3 regions of the Pseudomonas sp. D5(2026) genome follow, and region 3 is predicted to be linked to each of the others. Evidence: riboswitches for the same ligand, from Rfam matches in the RefSeq annotation. Region 3 holds a riboswitch; each other region holds the start of a gene.

Region 1 (5,608 bases), 1.5 Mb from region 3:
CCAGCCGATGCAAGCGCGGGTTGTCGCTGGCGATGGCGAAGGCAAAAGCTTCTGGGGCCAGTTGGGAGAAATGGTCGATTTTCAACGTGCCCTGAAAACTTTTGCCGATCATGTAGTCGGTGCTGATGGCATCGCCCAGATAGGCGTCTGCCTCGCCCAGCACGACGGCAGCGAGCCCGGCCAGGGTCGAGCGGTACAGGCTCAGTTGCGCCTTGGGGTACTGGGCGCGAACGCTGGCGGCCGGCAGGTAATGATCGACCATCGCCAGGCGCAGGCCGGCAAGGTTGGGCGTGCTTTTCAAGCTGCGCCCCTCGAGGGTGACGATCACTGGCAGGTCGTCGGCATAGGGGGTGCTCAGGCTAAGTTGGGCGTCCGCCGCTTCGAAAGCGTTGGAGCTACCCAGCAAGTCGATACGGCCATCACGCAGGGCAGTGATGGCCTCGTGACGGCTGTCAAAACGGCGTACTTCAATGGGTATGTCAAGCTGTTCGCCGATGATGCCGGCGTAGTCTGCACTCAACCCCTCATAGTCATGCTGACTCACGTTGATTTCGAACGGGGGGTAGTCGGGGCGCGCACTGCCCAGTACCAGGCGTTGGTGTTGTTTCAGCCAGTTGCGGTCCTCGCCGGATAACGCCAGCGGGGCAGCGGCACTGATTGAGCGTGCCAGCAGATGGCGTGGTTCGCTGCTGGCCTGCAGCACCATGGAGTTGGCCAGACCTAGAGCCAGAAGGACGCTCGCCAGCAGCTGTTTCATGGCAGCCGAGCGCTCAATAGACGTTGTTGCGCTTGGCCAGGTCGACCATTTCCACCAGCGACTCGGTCTTGAGCTTTTCCATGATACGGCCCCGATAGGTGCTGATTGTCTTCGCGCTGAGGTTCATGCAAGTGCCGATGTTCTTGTTGTTCTCGCCGCGCGCGAGGCGCCGCAGCACTTCCATTTCCCGGTTGGAGAGACTGGCCAGGCGCACTGGCTCGCTCTCCAGCGAGTTGCTGTTGACCGACATCTGCGGAAAGGTCGAATAACCCTTGGTCAGGGCCTTGAGGGCGAACAGCAGAGCCTCGTGGTCCTCTTCCTTGGTGACGAAGGCGCCTATCCCGGCATCCAGGCAGCGGCGTACATACAGGTCAGTGGCCTGGCCGGTCAGCACCATGATCTTCGGTACCGGCTCCAGGCTCTGCAATCGCTTGATGACTTCCATACCGTCCAGGCCAGGCAGGCCGATGTCGAGGATGACCACGTCCGGGCGCAGTTCGCGGGCTACCTGAGCCACTTCACTGCCATTGCCGACCTCGCCGACGACATGGAAGCGCTCGCGCTCGAGCAGTAGGCGCAAGGACAGCCGGACAATAGGGTGGTCGTCGACGATCAGCACGGTTGTCATGAGGAAAACTCCTGTAGGGATGTGGTCCGCTTCCTGGAACACTCAGGAATACGTCTGCAAGTGGGGTTATCGGAAGCGCTGCACGATACGACCATTCCCGAAGTTTGGTAATGCCGAGTATAGAAGTGTTGAAATCCTCAGTGCTTATTGTTGAAAAATCCTACAAGAAACAGGAAAGACATCACCCTGAAACAGCGGTGATGCCGATTCTTTGCAGTTGCTCAGGCGCAGGCTGCGTGCGGTTTGTGTATACGCAGTGTGGAGGCAGGGTTGTTGGCCAATGCCTGCCCGACCCGCGTCGGGCGGGCTACCAACTGCCCGGTACAATTCGGGCAGCGGCCTTGGAAGCGGGTTTCGGCACAGGCACGGCAGAACGTGCATTCGAAGGAGCAGATCAGAGCGTCGGGGCTGTCACCCGGCAGGTCGGCATCACAACACTCGCAGTTGGGGCGTAACTCCAGCATGGGCATGACTCCTGTTCGCAGGCGGAAACCCGGAGTCTGCTACGCCCGAGGCAAGGCTGGCAATGTTCAGTCGCCAGGGCGGTACAGGTGGGCATGCCCGGCACGGTACAAGGCCGATTCGGCGAACGGCGTATCCCCCAGTACATGACCTACCAGGATCAGCGCCGTGCGCCGGAAATCCTTGGCCGCTACGCGTTCGACAATGTCACCGAGGTTGCCGCGCACCCAATCCTGGTCTGGCCAGGTGGCCCGATGCACCACCGCAACCGGGCAGTGCGCGCCATAGTGCGGCACCAACTCATCGACAATGCGCGACAGGTGCTTGACCCCCAGATGAATTGCCAGGGTGCTGCCATGGCGCGCCAGGTCGCCCAATTGCTCACCAGGTGGCATGGGCGAACTGTCGCCATAACGGGTGAGGATCACCGTCTGCGCCACTTCAGGCAAGGTCAGCTCGCAGCCGAGCAGGGCGGCGCTCGCTGCCGTGGCGGTAACGCCGGGGATGACCTGGTAATCGATGCCTAGCGCCTGCAGGTGGCGGATCTGCTCACCGATGGCGCCGTACAGGCTGGGGTCGCCGCTATGCACCCGGGCCACATCCTGACCTTGTTCGTGCGCGCTGCGCATGGCAGCGATGATCTGTTCCAGATGCAGTTCGGCGCTGTTGATCACGGTTTCGGCCTGGTGGCCTTCGAGCACGGCGGCGGGCACCAGTGAACCGGCATAAATGATCACTGGGCACTGACGAATCAGCCGTTGGCCCTTGACCGTGATCAGCTCCGGGTCGCCGGGGCCGGCACCGATAAAGTAGATGGTCATGCTAAGTCCTGGCAAGAAAGAGGGTACGAAACGTTCAGCAGGCCAGGGCGAGCGTCGCCGGGCCCAGTACCTGGCGCGTCAGTAGCAGGCTGGCTGTACCCTGCCGCTGGCTGGCCAGGGCCAGTGCCGCGCTCTCGGCTACGCCCCAGCAGCCGCTGTGCCGGTAGGCAGCGGCGGACCGGTGGCTGAGCAGTGGTTCATAGGGTTGCAGTTGCGCGACATGGTACAGCACCAAAGGCAAACCTAGGTGCTCTGCCAGTTGCAACAACCCGGGCTCGTCGGCCTTCAGGCTGATGCTTGCGATGCCGCGCAGGTCAGCCAACGCCAGGCCCTGGTCGTCCAGAGCCTGGTGCAGCAAGCGATGCAAGGTGTCCGCCGGGCAACCCCGGCGGCAGCCAAAACCAGCGTAGAAGGCAGGCATCAAGCCTGGCTGGAACGGCGGAACAGCCAGGCGCTGAGCAGGCCCAAGGCCAGCCAGAAGGCGGCGTTGGTCAGCCAGGAGGCGACTTTGAACTGGGTTTCCAATGCTTCGGGGGCCAGGCTTTCGTGCACCTCCGGTTGCGGCGCACCGATGACATGAGGCATGACCAGCAGCACGGCGCCCAGCGCCTTCAGCAGCCAGTGGCGGGCAAACACCAGCAAGGCCAGGCCCAGCGCAGTGGCACTGGCTGTACCGACCCACCAGGTCTGGCGTTGCCCCAGGTCGGCGGCCGCAGTACCTGGCAGTTCTGGTGGCAAGCCCAGGGTTGGGGCCAGGCAGAACACGGCGAAGCCAGCCAACCCCCACAATGCGCCAGTGGCGGCGCGTTTGGGCTCGCGAAGGCTGTAAAGGGCGGCGAGGATCAGGGCGAAGCCGACCGCGACCACCAGGTTGCCGCCTGTGGTGGACAGCACGCGCTGCCAGCCGTCTTCCGGCGACCAGGCTTCGGCGCTGTGTTCATGAGCGGCCACTTCGCTACCGTGTTCGTGGTGTGCGGCCGGGGCCGAGGACTCGTAGGTTTCCGCCTCCAGAATCAGCGGAGCAACCCAGAAGCTTTGCAGCAAGGTCAGCAACAGGGCTGCAAGGAGCCCGCTGAAGCCCGCAGTACGGGCAATGCGCGTGATCATCAGGCGTACTCAGTGGCAGGGGAAGGCGGCGCTGTGGCGGGTGTCGTGGGCGGCGTTGTGCACGGCCTCAATGTGCGAGAACCCGGCAAAGTAGACCAGGCACAGACCCAGCAAGCTGGCACCGACGGCGATGGTTACACGCCGGCTGAGGGTAACGGGGGTAGCAAGGCTGTGTTGTTTGGCGCTGGTGACGGGCATGACGCGATCCTCTGCTTTTTTGTGGGCAACGGGCGAGCGCGGCAGCCCCGGACGTGGTCGCCCAAGGGAATGCAACAGCGCCCGCCCACCGCGGGGTGTTCATGAACGTCAGGCCGGTCTCCGGGCTTGCGAGGAAGAGCTGGGCTCCTGGAACGCGTCACCTTCCCATGCCGTACTACAAGGCACAGTGGTACAGACGCTTCACTCGCTTACCGTTGCGGGGGCAGCACCGGCATTGTCCGGCCCTGCAGAAGGGCCTGGGACGCACCGGTTTCCCGTTTCACCCCGTGAGGGGCACCTGAACGCGAGGCATAAGGAGAGCATGGGGCGGGCTTGGCGTCAATGTCATACACAGCGCGAGGCTGTCGAACAGCAGGTACTACAGGCTCAGGCCCGCAGGCAGAAGTGCAGGAACCGGGCGTTCACCCGCGGGCGAATGCCGCCAGCTTGTCGCCATCCAGCCGGTAACGCACCCACTCATCCTGCGCCTCGGCCCCCAGTTTCTGGTAGAAGCCGATCGCTGGCTCGTTCCAGTCCAGCACGCTCCATTCCAGGCGCCCGCAGTTGTTCGCCACCGCTTCGCGGGCAATGTGCTGCAACAACTGCCGGCCAGCGCCATCGCCGCGTTGTTCGGGGGTTACGTACAGGTCTTCCAGATAGATGCCATTGCGCCCGAGCCAGGTCGAGTAGCTGTAGAAGTACACGGCAAAGCCGATTGCACGGCCATCACGCTCGCACATCAGGGCGTGCACAGTGCTGCCTTCTTCGAACAGGCTGTGCTCGATGTCGGCAAGGGTGGCGACTACCTCGTGGCGAGCGCGTTCGTATTCGGCCAGTTCGGTGATGAAGGTGAGGATCTGCTCGGCATCGGTATGCACGGCAGGGCGAATGGTGAGGCTCATGGTGACGGCTTCCTTGGTCCGGATTGGCGATACAGTGATGTGTATCTACGTAATTTAATCAAACTGTACCAGTCGCTGGGAAAGGCGACTCCGGTAGTGTGACAGCACCTATAAAGAAAGTGGAATGCCCGCCATGCTTGCCTCTGCCGACCTGCTGACCGCCTTCGTGCTGTTTGCCTTCGTGTCTTCCATCACGCCAGGCCCCAACAACACCATGTTGCTGGCCTCGGGGGTAAACTTCGGCGTGCGCCGCTCGGTCCCTCACGCCTTGGGTATCAGCTTTGGTTTCATGGTGATGGTACTGGCCGTCGGCCTGGGGCTGGGCGAGGTGTTCAAGGCCTGGCCGCCACTGTACACAGTGCTGCGCTACACTGGCGCCGCCTATCTGCTGTACCTGGCCTGGAAGATCGCCACTTCCGGGCCGGTCGGCACGGCCTCGTCCAGTGCCCGCAAACCGCTGGGCTTCTGGGGAGCAGCGGCGTTCCAGTGGGTCAACCCGAAGGCCTGGGTGATGGCGGTGGGGGCGATTACCACCTACACACCCGCGCAAGGCTATGTAACCAACGTGATCGTCATTGCGGCCTTGTTCGCTTTGGTCAACCTGCCGAGCGTGGGGGTATGGGTGATGTTCGGCAGCGCCCTGCGCAACCTGTTGCAGCATTCGCGCTGGCTGATGCTGTTCAATGTCGTGATGGCCCTGTTGCTGGTGATTTCACTGTACCCGCTGCTGTTT
Region 2 (5,608 bases), 760 kb from region 3:
TGGCCCATCAGTGGCAGGTGTCGGCCAATGCATCGCTGGTACGCGCCAAGTACGACGACTTCGACGAAATGGTCGGCGGTCTGCCGCAGGACCGCGCAGGCAACCGGCCGGCCAACGTGCCACGGCGTACCGCCAACCTTTGGTTGAGCAAAGGCTTCGGCCAGCAGGTAGAGGCCGGCTTGGGGGCGCGTTATGTGGATGAGCGTTATGCCGATACCGCCAATAACCACAGCGCCCCCGGCTACACCGTGGTCGATGCCAACATCGCCTGGCAAGTGTTGCCGGACGTGAAGCTGGGGTTGCAGTTGAACAACCTGTTCGATCGCGAGTATGTGCAGTCGGCGTTCAGCGGGCAGCAGTGGTTGATGGGGATGCCGCGGTCGTACTTCGCGACGGTGGATTACAGCTTCTGATCTGGGTGGCTTGTGCTGCGAAGAGCCCGGCACAGGCCACACAAAAACCTCTATTCCCTTTTAGCATCTTGTTATACGATAACGTTTCACATGAAATCCATTCCTATTAGACAGCCCATGACAAGTGCCAGCGCCACGCCCACGCTGATCACCCAGCGCCTGCAGAGCATCGATGCCCTGCGCGGCCTGGTGATCCTGTTCATGCTCCTGGACCACGTCCGCGAGACTTTCTTCCTGCACCACCAGGTCAGCGACCCCATGGCCATCGACACCACGGAACCGGCGCTTTTCTTCAGCCGCACCCTCGCCCACTTGTGTGCGCCGGTGTTCGTCCTGCTGACCGGCCTGTCGGCCTGGCTGTATGGCGAGAAGTATCAGGGCCGTGGCGACGTCTCGGCGTTCCTGCTCAAACGCGGGCTGTTCCTGGTGGTGCTGGAGTTCACCCTGGTCAACTTCGCCTGGACCTTCCAGTTGCCCCCCAGCGTGATTTACCTGCAAGTGATCTGGGCCATCGGCGTCAGCATGATCGCCCTGTCGCTGCTGGTGTGGCTGCCACGCGCCGCGCTACTCGCCCTGGGCGCCATCATCGTCGCCGGCCACAACCTGCTCGACGGCGTGCACTTCGGCGTAGAGTCAGCCCTGCATGTGCCGTGGGCAATCCTGCATGATCGTGGCTGGCTGGCGTTTTCCGAGACCCTGCACCTGCGCACGTCTTACCCGGTGCTGCCTTGGATCGGCGTCATCGCCCTGGGTTACGGCCTGGGGCCCTGGTTCGCCCGTGGCAGCGATGCCGGACAACGCCAGCAACACCTGCAGGTAGCCGGTTTGCTCGCGCTGCTTGGCTTTGCCCTGCTGCGCATGTTCAACGGTTACGGTGAGGCGCCGTGGAGCGGTTATCCAACCTTCACGCAAACCCTGATGAGCTTCTTCAACATCACCAAATACCCACCGTCGCTTCTGTTCCTGGCCCTGACCCTGGGCTGTGGCCTGCTGCTGTTACGCGCGTTCGAGCGGGCCGGCCAAGTGCGCTGGATCACGGCACTGGCGGTGTTCGGTGCGGCACCGATGTTCTTCTACCTGCTGCACCTGTATGTGCTGAAGCTGCTGTACCTGGCCTGCGTGGCGCTGTTCGGGCTCAACCATGGCGACTACTTCGGTTTCGACCGCATTGCAACGGTGTGGCTGGGCGCGGTACTGCTGGCGGTTTCGCTGTACCTGCCGGTGCGCGGGTTCGCCCGGCTGAAGCAGCGCCGCCGCGACATCAGCTGGATGAAGTACTTCTGAAAAGCGTTTTCCCCCGGCGCCGCGATGGTCTACCATGCGGGCCGCCGGTTTCCACCACGGAACTAACAGGGAATCCCAGGCCCGCCAATACGGGCCAAACGGAACTGCCCCCGCAACTGTAGGTGCCGAGCCTGCTCCACCCATGCCACTGGGCCTACCGCCCGGGAAGGCCGGAGCCAGGCCATGACGCACCAGTCAGGAGACCTGCCGGCCTGCATTCACCAACCGGCGGGGTGTCCGGGATTGGCCGTCAGTGTTGCCCCAGCCACCCGCTGGGGCTCGGCGATGCCTGTCCGTGCGTTCCTCACCAGAACTGTCCGATAGGAGATCGCCCAGCATGCTGCCCCGTTTCGCCACCCTGCTCGCGGGCCTAGGCCTCACCGGCCTGGCCCAGGCCGCTGCCACCCACTACCCGCTGACGGTCGACAACTGCGGCAAGCCGCAGACTTTTGCTCAGGCACCGCAGCGCGCCGTCACCATCGGCCAGGCCGGTACCGAGCTGCTCTATGCCTTGGGGCTGGGTGATAAGCTGGCGGGCACCGCGCTGTGGTTCAACAACGTATTGCCTGAATACCAGGCAGTGAACGCCAAGGTTCCACGCCTGGCCGACAACGAACCCAGCTTCGAGGCGGTGGTCGGCAAGCACCCGCAGCTGGTCGCGGTGCAGTTCGAATGGATGGTCGGTGCCCAGGGCTCGGTCGCCACCCGCGAGCAGTTCGATGAACTGAAGATCCCCACCTACGTGCTGCCATCGGACTGCGAAGGCAAGGACAACCTGGTCGGTGCAGACGGCACCCGCCTGCAAGCGTTCCAGGTAGACAGCATCTACAAGAGCGTCAGCCAACTGGCCGAGATCTTCGACGTTCAGGACCGCGGTGCGGCCCTGAACGCAGAATTGCAAGGGCATCTGGACAGCGCCAGGGCGCGGCTGGCCGGCAAGGACCTGTCGGCAACTACGGCGCTGTTCTGGTTCTCCAGCGCCGACCTTCACATCGACCCCTATGTGGCCGGCCGCCAGGGTGTCGCCGACTTCATGCTGCGCACCCTTGGTGTACGCAACGTGGTCGAGTCCAGCGAAGAATGGCCAAGCGTAGGCTGGGAAACCCTGGCCAAGGCCAATCCGACCTGGCTGATCATCGCGCGCATGGACCGCCGCCGTTTCCCCGCCGACGACTACCAGAAAAAGCTCGAATTCCTGCGCAGTGATCCGGTAACCCGCAACATGGACGCAGTGAAGCACGACCGTATCATTATCCTTGACGCCGACGCCATGCAGGCCGGTATCCGCCTGTTCCGCGGCGTTCAAACGCTGTCCACGGCCTTCGCCAGCGGTAAAGCAGCCCAGTGATGATTCGCCTGTTACCCTGCATCGCCGTTGCCCTGGCCGCCCTGTTGGCTGCCCTGCTGGCCGGCACCGCCATCGGCGAAACCAACCTGTCGCCCAGCGTGGTCGGCCAGGTGCTGGCCAACCACCTGTGGCAAGCCGCCTACCCGGTGGACCCGATCGACGCCGGCATCGTCTGGAACTACCGCCTGACCCGCACCCTGGTCGCAGCCGCTTGTGGCGCCGGGCTGGCCACCTGCGGTGTCATCCTGCAGGCGATGTTGCGCAACCCACTGGCCGAGCCCTACTTGCTGGGGCTGTCTGCCGGTGCCTCGACCGGCGCGGTACTCGTCGGCCTGCTGGGCCTGGGTAGCCTGGCGTTAAGCATGTCCGCAGGGGCTTTCATCGGTGCCGTGGCCGCATTCGCCTTGGTACTGGTGCTGGCCCGCGCGGCCGGCCCCAGCAGCAACAATGCCCAGGTGATCCTTGCCGGTATCGCCGGCTCGCAACTGTTCAATGCACTGACCGCCTTCCTGATCACCAAGTCGGCCACCGCCGAGCAGGCGCGCGGTATCCTGTTCTGGCTGCTGGGCAACCTGAGCGGCGTGCGCTGGCCTTCGGTGTGGCTGGCTGTGCCGGTGGCGATTTTCGGTTTGCTGGTGTGCCTGTGGCACCGCCGTGCTCTGGATGCCTTCACCTTCGGTACCGATTCGGCCGCCTCGCTGGGCATCCCGGTGCGGCGCACCCAATTGCTGCTGATCAGTTGTGCAGCGCTGGTGACGGCTGTGATGGTGTCCATTGTCGGCGCCATCGGGTTTGTCGGGCTGGTAATACCCCATGCCCTGCGCCTTCTGCTCGGCCCCGGGCACAGCCGTCTGTTGCCCGCCAGCGCACTGGGCGGTGCGCTGTTCCTGATTGCGGCAGACATTCTTTCACGCACGCTGATCGCCGGCCAGGTGATCCCGGTGGGCGTGGTGACTGCGCTGATCGGTGCCCCCGTATTCGCGCTGATTCTGGTTAGCCGTCGGGGGCGCCCATGACCGCCATGACAGCAGTTCGCATCCCTCCGCTGGCCTGCCATGGGCTGGGGCTGCAACTGGCCGGCAATACCGTGCTCAGCGATATCGACCTCAGCGTTGTCGCCGGTGAAACCCTGGGCATTGTCGGCCCTAACGGCTCGGGCAAATCCTCGCTACTGAAGTTGCTGGCAGGGTTGCGCAAACCGGCCTGCGGCAGCGTGCAGCTCATGGGTGAGCCACTGGCACAGATGCCCCGCCGCCGTGTTGCCCAGACGCTGGCGCTGGTCGAGCAACAGGCCGACACCCTCGATGCGATCAGCGTGTTCGACGCGGTTGCCTTGGGCCGCACACCCTGGCTCTCGGCCCTGGCACCGTTCTCGCGGCAGGACCGCGCCATCGTCGAGCAAGCCCTGACCGACCTCGATGCCCTGCACCTGCGCACGCGCCTGTGGGGGTCGCTGTCCGGTGGCGAGCGCCAGCGTGTACACATCGCCCGCGCGCTGGCCCAACGGCCGCAGGTGCTGCTACTGGACGAGCCGACCAACCACCTGGACATCCAGCATCAGCTAAGCCTGCTGCAACAAGTGCAGGCGCTGCCGGTAACCACCCTGGTGGCGCTGCATGACCTCAACCAGGCGCTGACCTGCGACCGTGTCGCGGTTCTTGACAAAGGCCGCCTGATCGCGCTCGGCAAACCCTTCGAGGTGCTTACCCCCAAGCGCCTGCTGAGCACCTTCGGCGTCCACGCCCACTACCTCACCGACCCTTTCGACGGCGCGCGCATCCTGCGCTTTCGCGCCCCCTGAACCAAGTAGCCCTGCCCATGCTGTTGCGTCATTGCCAACAGGCACGTTCCCACAGGTCAGCGTAATCGCAACTGCATGTGCGTGGTCTGCCACACCGGGTCTTGCTCCACATCCACCAGCGTGAACCCTTGCCGCTCCCAGAACGCAATGGCGCCCGGCAGAAACGGATGAGTATGCAGGTAAAGGCAGTCGACGCCCGCTTGCATCGCCCGTTCGCGCAAGGCACCAAACAAGGCAGCCGCCAGGCCATGCCTGCGGTAGGCCGGCAACACGAACAGCCGCACCACCTCGACTACCCGCTCTGCGCGGTAATCAAGCTGGGCAAAGCGATGATCATAGGGCAAGTAACCTATCACCGCGACCAGCCGCTCACCCTCACGGGCTTCCAGAAAACAGCCCGCGCCGTCCAGGTAAGTGTCGGCGAAATGCGCCAGGTCACGCGGCAAGGGTGCGTTGGCGAGCATCGGAAAAAGCACGCGGCGAGCGCTGTCGACAAACGCCAGCACTTCGGCAATGGCGTCACGCGCTACAGGTTGCAGGGTCCAGTTCGGCATCGGGCGGTTGCCAGTGTGATCGGGAGCGCACGGTTCTACCGCAGCGTGCCGCTCAAGGCAAATCACAGGGCTCGTCGCGGCAAGGCGGACACCGGTATAATCGGCAGTCTTCACTGCCCGACCAGGCCACACCATGCCTCGCCTCCCGAAGTTGCTGTTCCCCCTGTTGCTGGCTGCTGCACTCACCGCCTGCGACCAGAAACCCTCC
Region 3 (5,608 bases):
TGGTGCTGATCCCGGTAGTGGGCTTCTATCTGCTGCGCGATTGGGACCTGATGATGGGCAAGCTGCGCGGCCTGCTGCCGCGCCAGCGCGAGCCGCAAGTGATGGGCCTGGCAGGTGAATGCCATGAAGTGCTGGGCGCATTCGTGCGCGGGCAACTGATGGTGATGCTGGCTCTGGGCATCATCTATTCTGCCGGGCTTATGCTGGTAGGGCTCGAACTCGGTCTGCTGATCGGCATGCTCGCAGGCCTTGCGGCCATCGTGCCGTACATGGGCTTCATCATTGGCATTGGTGCTGCGCTGGTGGCCGGCCTGTTCCAGTTCGGTGGCGACCTGTACCCGATGCTGGGCATCGTTGCCGTGTTCATGGTCGGGCAGGCACTGGAGGGTATGGTGCTGACCCCGCTGCTGGTGGGCGATCGCATCGGCCTGCACCCGGTTGCGGTAATCTTTGCCATCCTCGCCGGTGGCGAACTGTTCGGCTTTACTGGCGTGCTGCTGGCGCTGCCGGTGGCGGCGGTGATCATGGTGCTGCTGCGGCATGTGCATGCTCTGTACAAGGAATCGGACATGTACGCCGGGAATATCGACCCGGAGCTTTGAACGCCACGCGTTTGTCTTGGGCCTTTTCGCGCCTGCATCCGCGGTTCGCTTGCACAGCGCAACTTGTTGATTTTGCTTGCCCTATCCGCAGTCGAGATTGTGCGCCCCGCGTTGCGGGTATAGACTTTGCACATTGTTCACCAAAGGCCCCCTGCGGTCCTGTCGACCGCCCGCGAGCATGAAACCACCGATCCAGTTGCCCCTGGGTGTGCGCCTGCGCGATGACGCCACCTTCATCAACTACTATCCGGGCGCCAATGCTGCGGCATTGGGTTACGTCGAGCGGCTATGCGAAGCCGACGCCGGCTGGACCGAGAGCCTTATCTACCTGTGGGGCAAGCAGGGTGTTGGCCGTTCCCACCTGCTGCAGGCTGCCACCCATCGCTTCCAGCAACGCGGCGAGCCCGCTGTCTACCTGCCCCTGGCGCAATTGCTCGATCGTGGCGTAGAGCTGCTCGACTACCTGGCCCAGTACGAACTGGTATGCATCGACGATCTGCATGTGATCGCCGGCAAGGCCGATTGGGAAGAGGCCATGTTCCACCTGTTCAACCGCCTGCGCGACAGCGGCCGACGCTTGCTGCTGGCAGCCTCGGCATCACCGCGCGAGCTGCCGATCAAACTGCCGGACCTGAAGTCGCGCTTGACCCTGGCCCTGGTGTTCCAGATGCGCGGCCTGTCCGATGAAGACAAGCTTCGCGCCTTGCAGCTACGTGCTTCGCGCCGTGGCCTGCACCTTACCGACGAAGTCGGCCATTTCATCCTCACCCGCGGCGCGCGGAGCATGAGCGCGTTGTTCGACTTGCTCGAGCGTCTCGACCAGGCCTCATTGCAGGCACAACGCAAGCTCACCATTCCTTTTCTCAAGGAAACCCTCGGCTGGTAACCCCCTGAAAACACTGGGCCAGAGCGGTAGAACAAAAAAGTCACATCTTTTTCGATAAAATTTGCAAATGGCCATGATAGAGGGCATAGTTTCACCCTTCTAAAGGATTACAGACACGGTCGTGCCCATGCTGAAGCGCTTCGCACCCCTCGTGCCACTCGCACTCGTGACCCTGCTTTTTGGCTGCGCGGCCCAAGGCCCGGTATCTCAGCCCCAGGATCACACCCCGGTCACCGCACAATCGGCAATCAAGGCCAAAGCCTCTCCCTCGGCGGTATTCGGCGAGCCGGAAGAGCTGGCCACCGAAGATGACCTGGCGTCTTTCTCTGGCAGCAAGCCTTACCAATTGCCCGTTCTGGCTGACAGCATTCTCGAGCGCGGCATGTCGTTGATCGGCACCCGCTACCGCTTCGGTGGTACCTCGGAAAAGTCCGGCTTCGACTGCAGTGGCTTCATCGGTTACCTGTTCCGCGAAGAGGCGGGCATGACGCTGCCGCGCTCCACGCGTGAAATGATCAAGGTAGATGCGCCAAAAGTGGCCCGCAACAAACTCAAGCCAGGTGACTTGCTGTTCTTCAGCACCAATGGCCGAGGCCGGGTGAGCCATGCCGGCATCTATCTGGGTGACAATCAGTTCATCCACTCCAGCAGCCGCCGCAGCGGCGGTGTGCGCATCGACAACCTCGGTGATCGCTACTGGAGCAAGACCTTCATTGAAGCCAAGCGAGCCTTGGCCATGGCGCCGACCAACATCGCGCGCAACTGATGTCAAAATGATGTACCCTGCCGCGGCGGTGATGCTTTGAAAAAAAGCACACCGCCGTGCGCATTTACAGAAAGCGTCTAATCTAAATTCTCAACTCTTTTCGGCTGCAGCGCAGCGGTCTCAGACAGGATGTTCTGGCCATGGTAAAGATGGCGCGCTTCGCATTTCTCTCCTTGGCAGCCTTGCTGGCTGCATGCTCCAGCCGTGCGCCTGCGCCGGCCCCTGTGGTACAGCCGCAGGTTACCTATAGCCAACCCAGTCCTTCACCGGTTGCCGATGACGTGCTGATTCGTGCCATTGGTCTGGTTGGCACGCCTTATCGTTGGGGTGGCAATACGCCGGACTCCGGCTTCGACTGCAGCGGCCTGATCAAATATGTGTACCGTGATGCTGCCGGCATCAGCCTGCCGCGCTCGACACGAGAGATGATCGTCATGCGTGCACCGACGGTGGATGCCAGTTCACTGCAGTCCGGTGACCTGGTGTTCTTCGCCACCAGTGGCGGCTCGCAGGTCAGCCATGCCGGCATCTATGTAGGGGACGGGCGCTTCGTGCATGCTCCCTCCACGGGTGGCACTGTCCGCCTGGACTACCTCTCCAACAGCTACTGGGCCAAGGCCTACCTGCAGGCCAAGCGGGTGATTCCGCAAGGGCATCTGGCGCAGAACCCCTGATGTCCATGCCTGTTCAGCGGCCCCGTTGAGCTCGGGGCCGCTAGCGGCTGCCGAGATTCATGTTGCTTTGCTCACCCGCCTGATCACCCGCTTCGATTGACGCTCCCGGTGCAACCCTCTAACCTTCGCGGCGTGTTTCAGGTGCCCTGCCAGCCCCGACTGGGCAGGGTGAAACTGGGAAGCCGGTGGGCGCCAGCATGGCGCGATTCCGGCGCTGCCCCCGCAACGGTAAATGAGTAAAAGGCCGCGCAGGGCCACTGGATGCCAGCATCCGGGAAGGCGCGCAGGCCAGGGCAAAGGCCCACTCACAAGCCCGGAGACCGGCCTGATACTGCCAACGGCATCACGGAGGGTGATGCGCGGTGCACCGTGGCGCCCTGCCATGGCCTCTGCGCGTTCTCCGTTTGCCTGCCTATTACCTGTCGCCGCGCGTTGCCGTGGTGCCAGCCAGCGGAGAACCCTGATGAGCGAATCCACCGAACGCGACGAACGCCACCTGGCGCGCATGCAGCGCAAGAAGGCGGTCATCGACGAACGCATCGCCAATTCCCCTAACGAATGCGGCCTGCTGCTGGTGCTGACCGGCAATGGCAAGGGCAAGAGCAGTTCGGCCTTCGGCATGCTCGCGCGCGCCTTGGGCCATGGCATGCAGTGCGGCGTGGTGCAGTTCATCAAGGGCCGCAACAGCACCGGTGAGGAACTGTTCTTCCGTCGCTTCCCCGAACAGGTGCGCTACCACGTGATGGGCGAGGGCTTTACCTGGGAAACCCAGGACCGCCAGCGTGACATTGCTGCTGCGCAAGCCGCCTGGGCGGTGTCGCGCCAGTTGTTGCAGGACCCAGGTGTACAGTTCGTGGTGCTGGACGAGCTCAACATCGCCCTCAAGCATGGTTACCTCGACCTGGACCAGGTACTGTCCGACATTCAGGCCCGCCCGCCCATGCAGCATGTGATTGTCACTGGCCGCGCTGCGAAGCCCGAGATGATCGAGCTGGCCGATACCGTGACCGAAATGGGCATGCTCAAGCACGCCTTCCAGGCCGGTATCCGCGCACAGAAAGGCGTCGAACTGTGAGTCGATCGCGCCACTGTCCCGCCGTGTTGATCGCGGCACCGGCCTCTGGCCAGGGCAAGACTACCGTCACTGCTGCGCTGGCCCGCCTGCACCGTAACCTCGGGCGCAAGGTGCGGGTGTTCAAGTGCGGGCCCGACTTTCTTGACCCGATGATTCTCGAACGGGCCAGTGGCGCGCCGGTGTATCAGCTGGACCTGTGGATGATCGGTGCCGAGGAAAGCCGTCGCCTGCTGTGGGAGGCTGCCGGCGAGGCTGACCTTATCCTCATCGAAGGGGTGATGGGGCTGTTCGACGGCACCCCGTCTAGCGCCGACTTGGCACGCCACTTTGGCGTGCCGGTGCTGGCGGTGATCGATGGCACAGCCATGGCCCAGACCTTCGGCGCCCTGGCTCTGGGCCTGGCGCGTTACCAGGCCGATCTGCCGTTCGCCGGCGTGCTGGCCAATCGGGTAGGCAGCCTGCGCCATGCGCAACTGCTGGAAGGCAGCCTGACCGAAGGCTTGCGCTGGTATGGCGGCTTGTCCCGCGAGCGCGGCATCGAACTGCCCAGCCGCCACCTGGGCCTGGTGCAGGCCAGCGAGCTGAATGACCTGGATACCCGTCTGGACGCTGCCGCCGAAGCGCTGGGTGCCAGTTGCGATGCGGCGTTGCCGCCGCCAGTGAGCTTTGCCGAGCCCGAACCGCAAACCTGCGCTGCCTCGCTGGCCGGTGTGCGCATTGGCGTGGCGCGGGACGAGGCGTTCGCCTTCACGTATGGCGCTAACCTCGACCTGCTGCGCAACCTTGGTGCCCAGCTGGTGTTCTTCTCGCCGCTGCACGACCGCGAACTGCCGGCAGTCGACAGCCTGTATCTGCCGGGTGGTTATCCAGAGCTGCATCACCATGCGCTGGCCGCCAACGCACCGATGTGCGAAGCAATCCGCGCCCACCATGCGCAGGGCAAGCCATTGCTGGCCGAGTGCGGTGGCATGCTGTACCTGCTCGATGCCCTGACTGACGTGGCCGGTGAACGTGCCGAACTGCTCGGCCTGCTGCCGGGTGAAGCCACCATGCAGAAGCGCCTGGCCGCCCTGGCGCTGCAGGCAGTGGAGCTGCCGGAGGGGACCTTGCGCGGTCACACCTATCACCATTCGCTGACCAGTACTGCGCTGGAACCGATTGCCCGCGGTCTGAGCCCCAACGGCGGGCGTGGCAACGAGGCGGTCTATCGTCTGGGCCGGCTGACGGCCTCTTACGTGCACTTCTATTTCCCTTCCTGCCCGGATGCGGCGGCGGCGCTGTTGCGACCATGAATGATCACGCCTATAGCGACGCCGAGCGCGCCGCAATCTACCGGGCCATCGGCGAGCGCCGCGACATGCGCCATTTCGCGGGTGGCCAGGTAGCGCCCGAGCTGCTTGGCCGCTTGCTGGCCGCCGCGCATCAGGCGCCCAGTGTCGGGCTTATGCAGCCATGGCGATTTATCCGTATCACCCGGCGTGACCTGCGCGGGCGCATCCAGGCCTTGGTGGAGGCGGAGCGGATACGCACGGCCGAGGCATTGGGCGAGCGATCCGATGCCTTCATGAAACTGAAGGTGGAGGGCATAAACGATTGCGCCGAGCT

What was found. Region 3 has a riboswitch for cobalamin ahead of cobO (cob(I)yrinic acid a,c-diamide adenosyltransferase). Riboswitches for the same ligand answer to the same signal wherever they lie in the genome.
Region 1: linked by a shared signal. The riboswitch ahead of AC3B5Q_RS12915 (CbtB domain-containing protein) and the one ahead of cobO (cob(I)yrinic acid a,c-diamide adenosyltransferase) in region 3 are both predicted to bind cobalamin.
Region 2: linked by a shared signal. The riboswitch ahead of AC3B5Q_RS16355 (ABC transporter substrate-binding protein) and the one ahead of cobO (cob(I)yrinic acid a,c-diamide adenosyltransferase) in region 3 are both predicted to bind cobalamin.

What each region holds. Positions count from the first base shown of each region.
Region 1 is NZ_CM173421.1:2,804,407-2,810,014, forward strand. Features, by position in the region: gene AC3B5Q_RS12885 (transporter substrate-binding domain-containing protein) at 1-757, opposite strand, end outside; gene AC3B5Q_RS12890 (response regulator transcription factor) at 771-1,385, opposite strand; gene AC3B5Q_RS12895 (DUF1272 domain-containing protein) at 1,607-1,849, opposite strand; gene cobM (precorrin-4 C(11)-methyltransferase) at 1,916-2,668, opposite strand; gene AC3B5Q_RS12905 (cobalamin biosynthesis protein) at 2,703-3,089, opposite strand; gene AC3B5Q_RS12910 (CbtA family protein) at 3,089-3,775, opposite strand; gene AC3B5Q_RS12915 (CbtB domain-containing protein) at 3,785-3,973, opposite strand; cobalamin riboswitch at 4,068-4,290, opposite strand; gene AC3B5Q_RS12920 (GNAT family N-acetyltransferase) at 4,396-4,875, opposite strand; gene AC3B5Q_RS12925 (LysE family translocator) at 5,000-5,608, shown strand, end outside.
Region 2 is NZ_CM173421.1:3,523,356-3,528,963, forward strand. Features, by position in the region: gene AC3B5Q_RS16345 (TonB-dependent receptor) at 1-413, shown strand, start outside; gene AC3B5Q_RS16350 (acetyltransferase domain-containing protein) at 531-1,697, shown strand; cobalamin riboswitch at 1,726-1,923, shown strand; gene AC3B5Q_RS16355 (ABC transporter substrate-binding protein) at 2,035-3,045, shown strand; gene AC3B5Q_RS16360 (FecCD family ABC transporter permease) at 3,045-4,061, shown strand; gene AC3B5Q_RS16365 (ABC transporter ATP-binding protein) at 4,058-4,846, shown strand; gene AC3B5Q_RS16370 (GNAT family N-acetyltransferase) at 4,903-5,400, opposite strand; gene AC3B5Q_RS16375 (hypothetical protein) at 5,534-5,608, shown strand, end outside.
Region 3 is NZ_CM173421.1:4,286,637-4,292,244, reverse strand. Features, by position in the region: gene AC3B5Q_RS19865 (AI-2E family transporter) at 1-602, shown strand, start outside; gene hda (DnaA regulatory inactivator Hda) at 781-1,488, shown strand; gene AC3B5Q_RS19855 (C40 family peptidase) at 1,616-2,254, shown strand; gene AC3B5Q_RS19850 (C40 family peptidase) at 2,395-2,928, shown strand; cobalamin riboswitch at 3,051-3,271, shown strand; gene cobO (cob(I)yrinic acid a,c-diamide adenosyltransferase) at 3,392-4,003, shown strand; gene AC3B5Q_RS19840 (cobyrinic acid a,c-diamide synthase CobB) at 4,000-5,295, shown strand; gene bluB (5,6-dimethylbenzimidazole synthase) at 5,292-5,608, shown strand, end outside.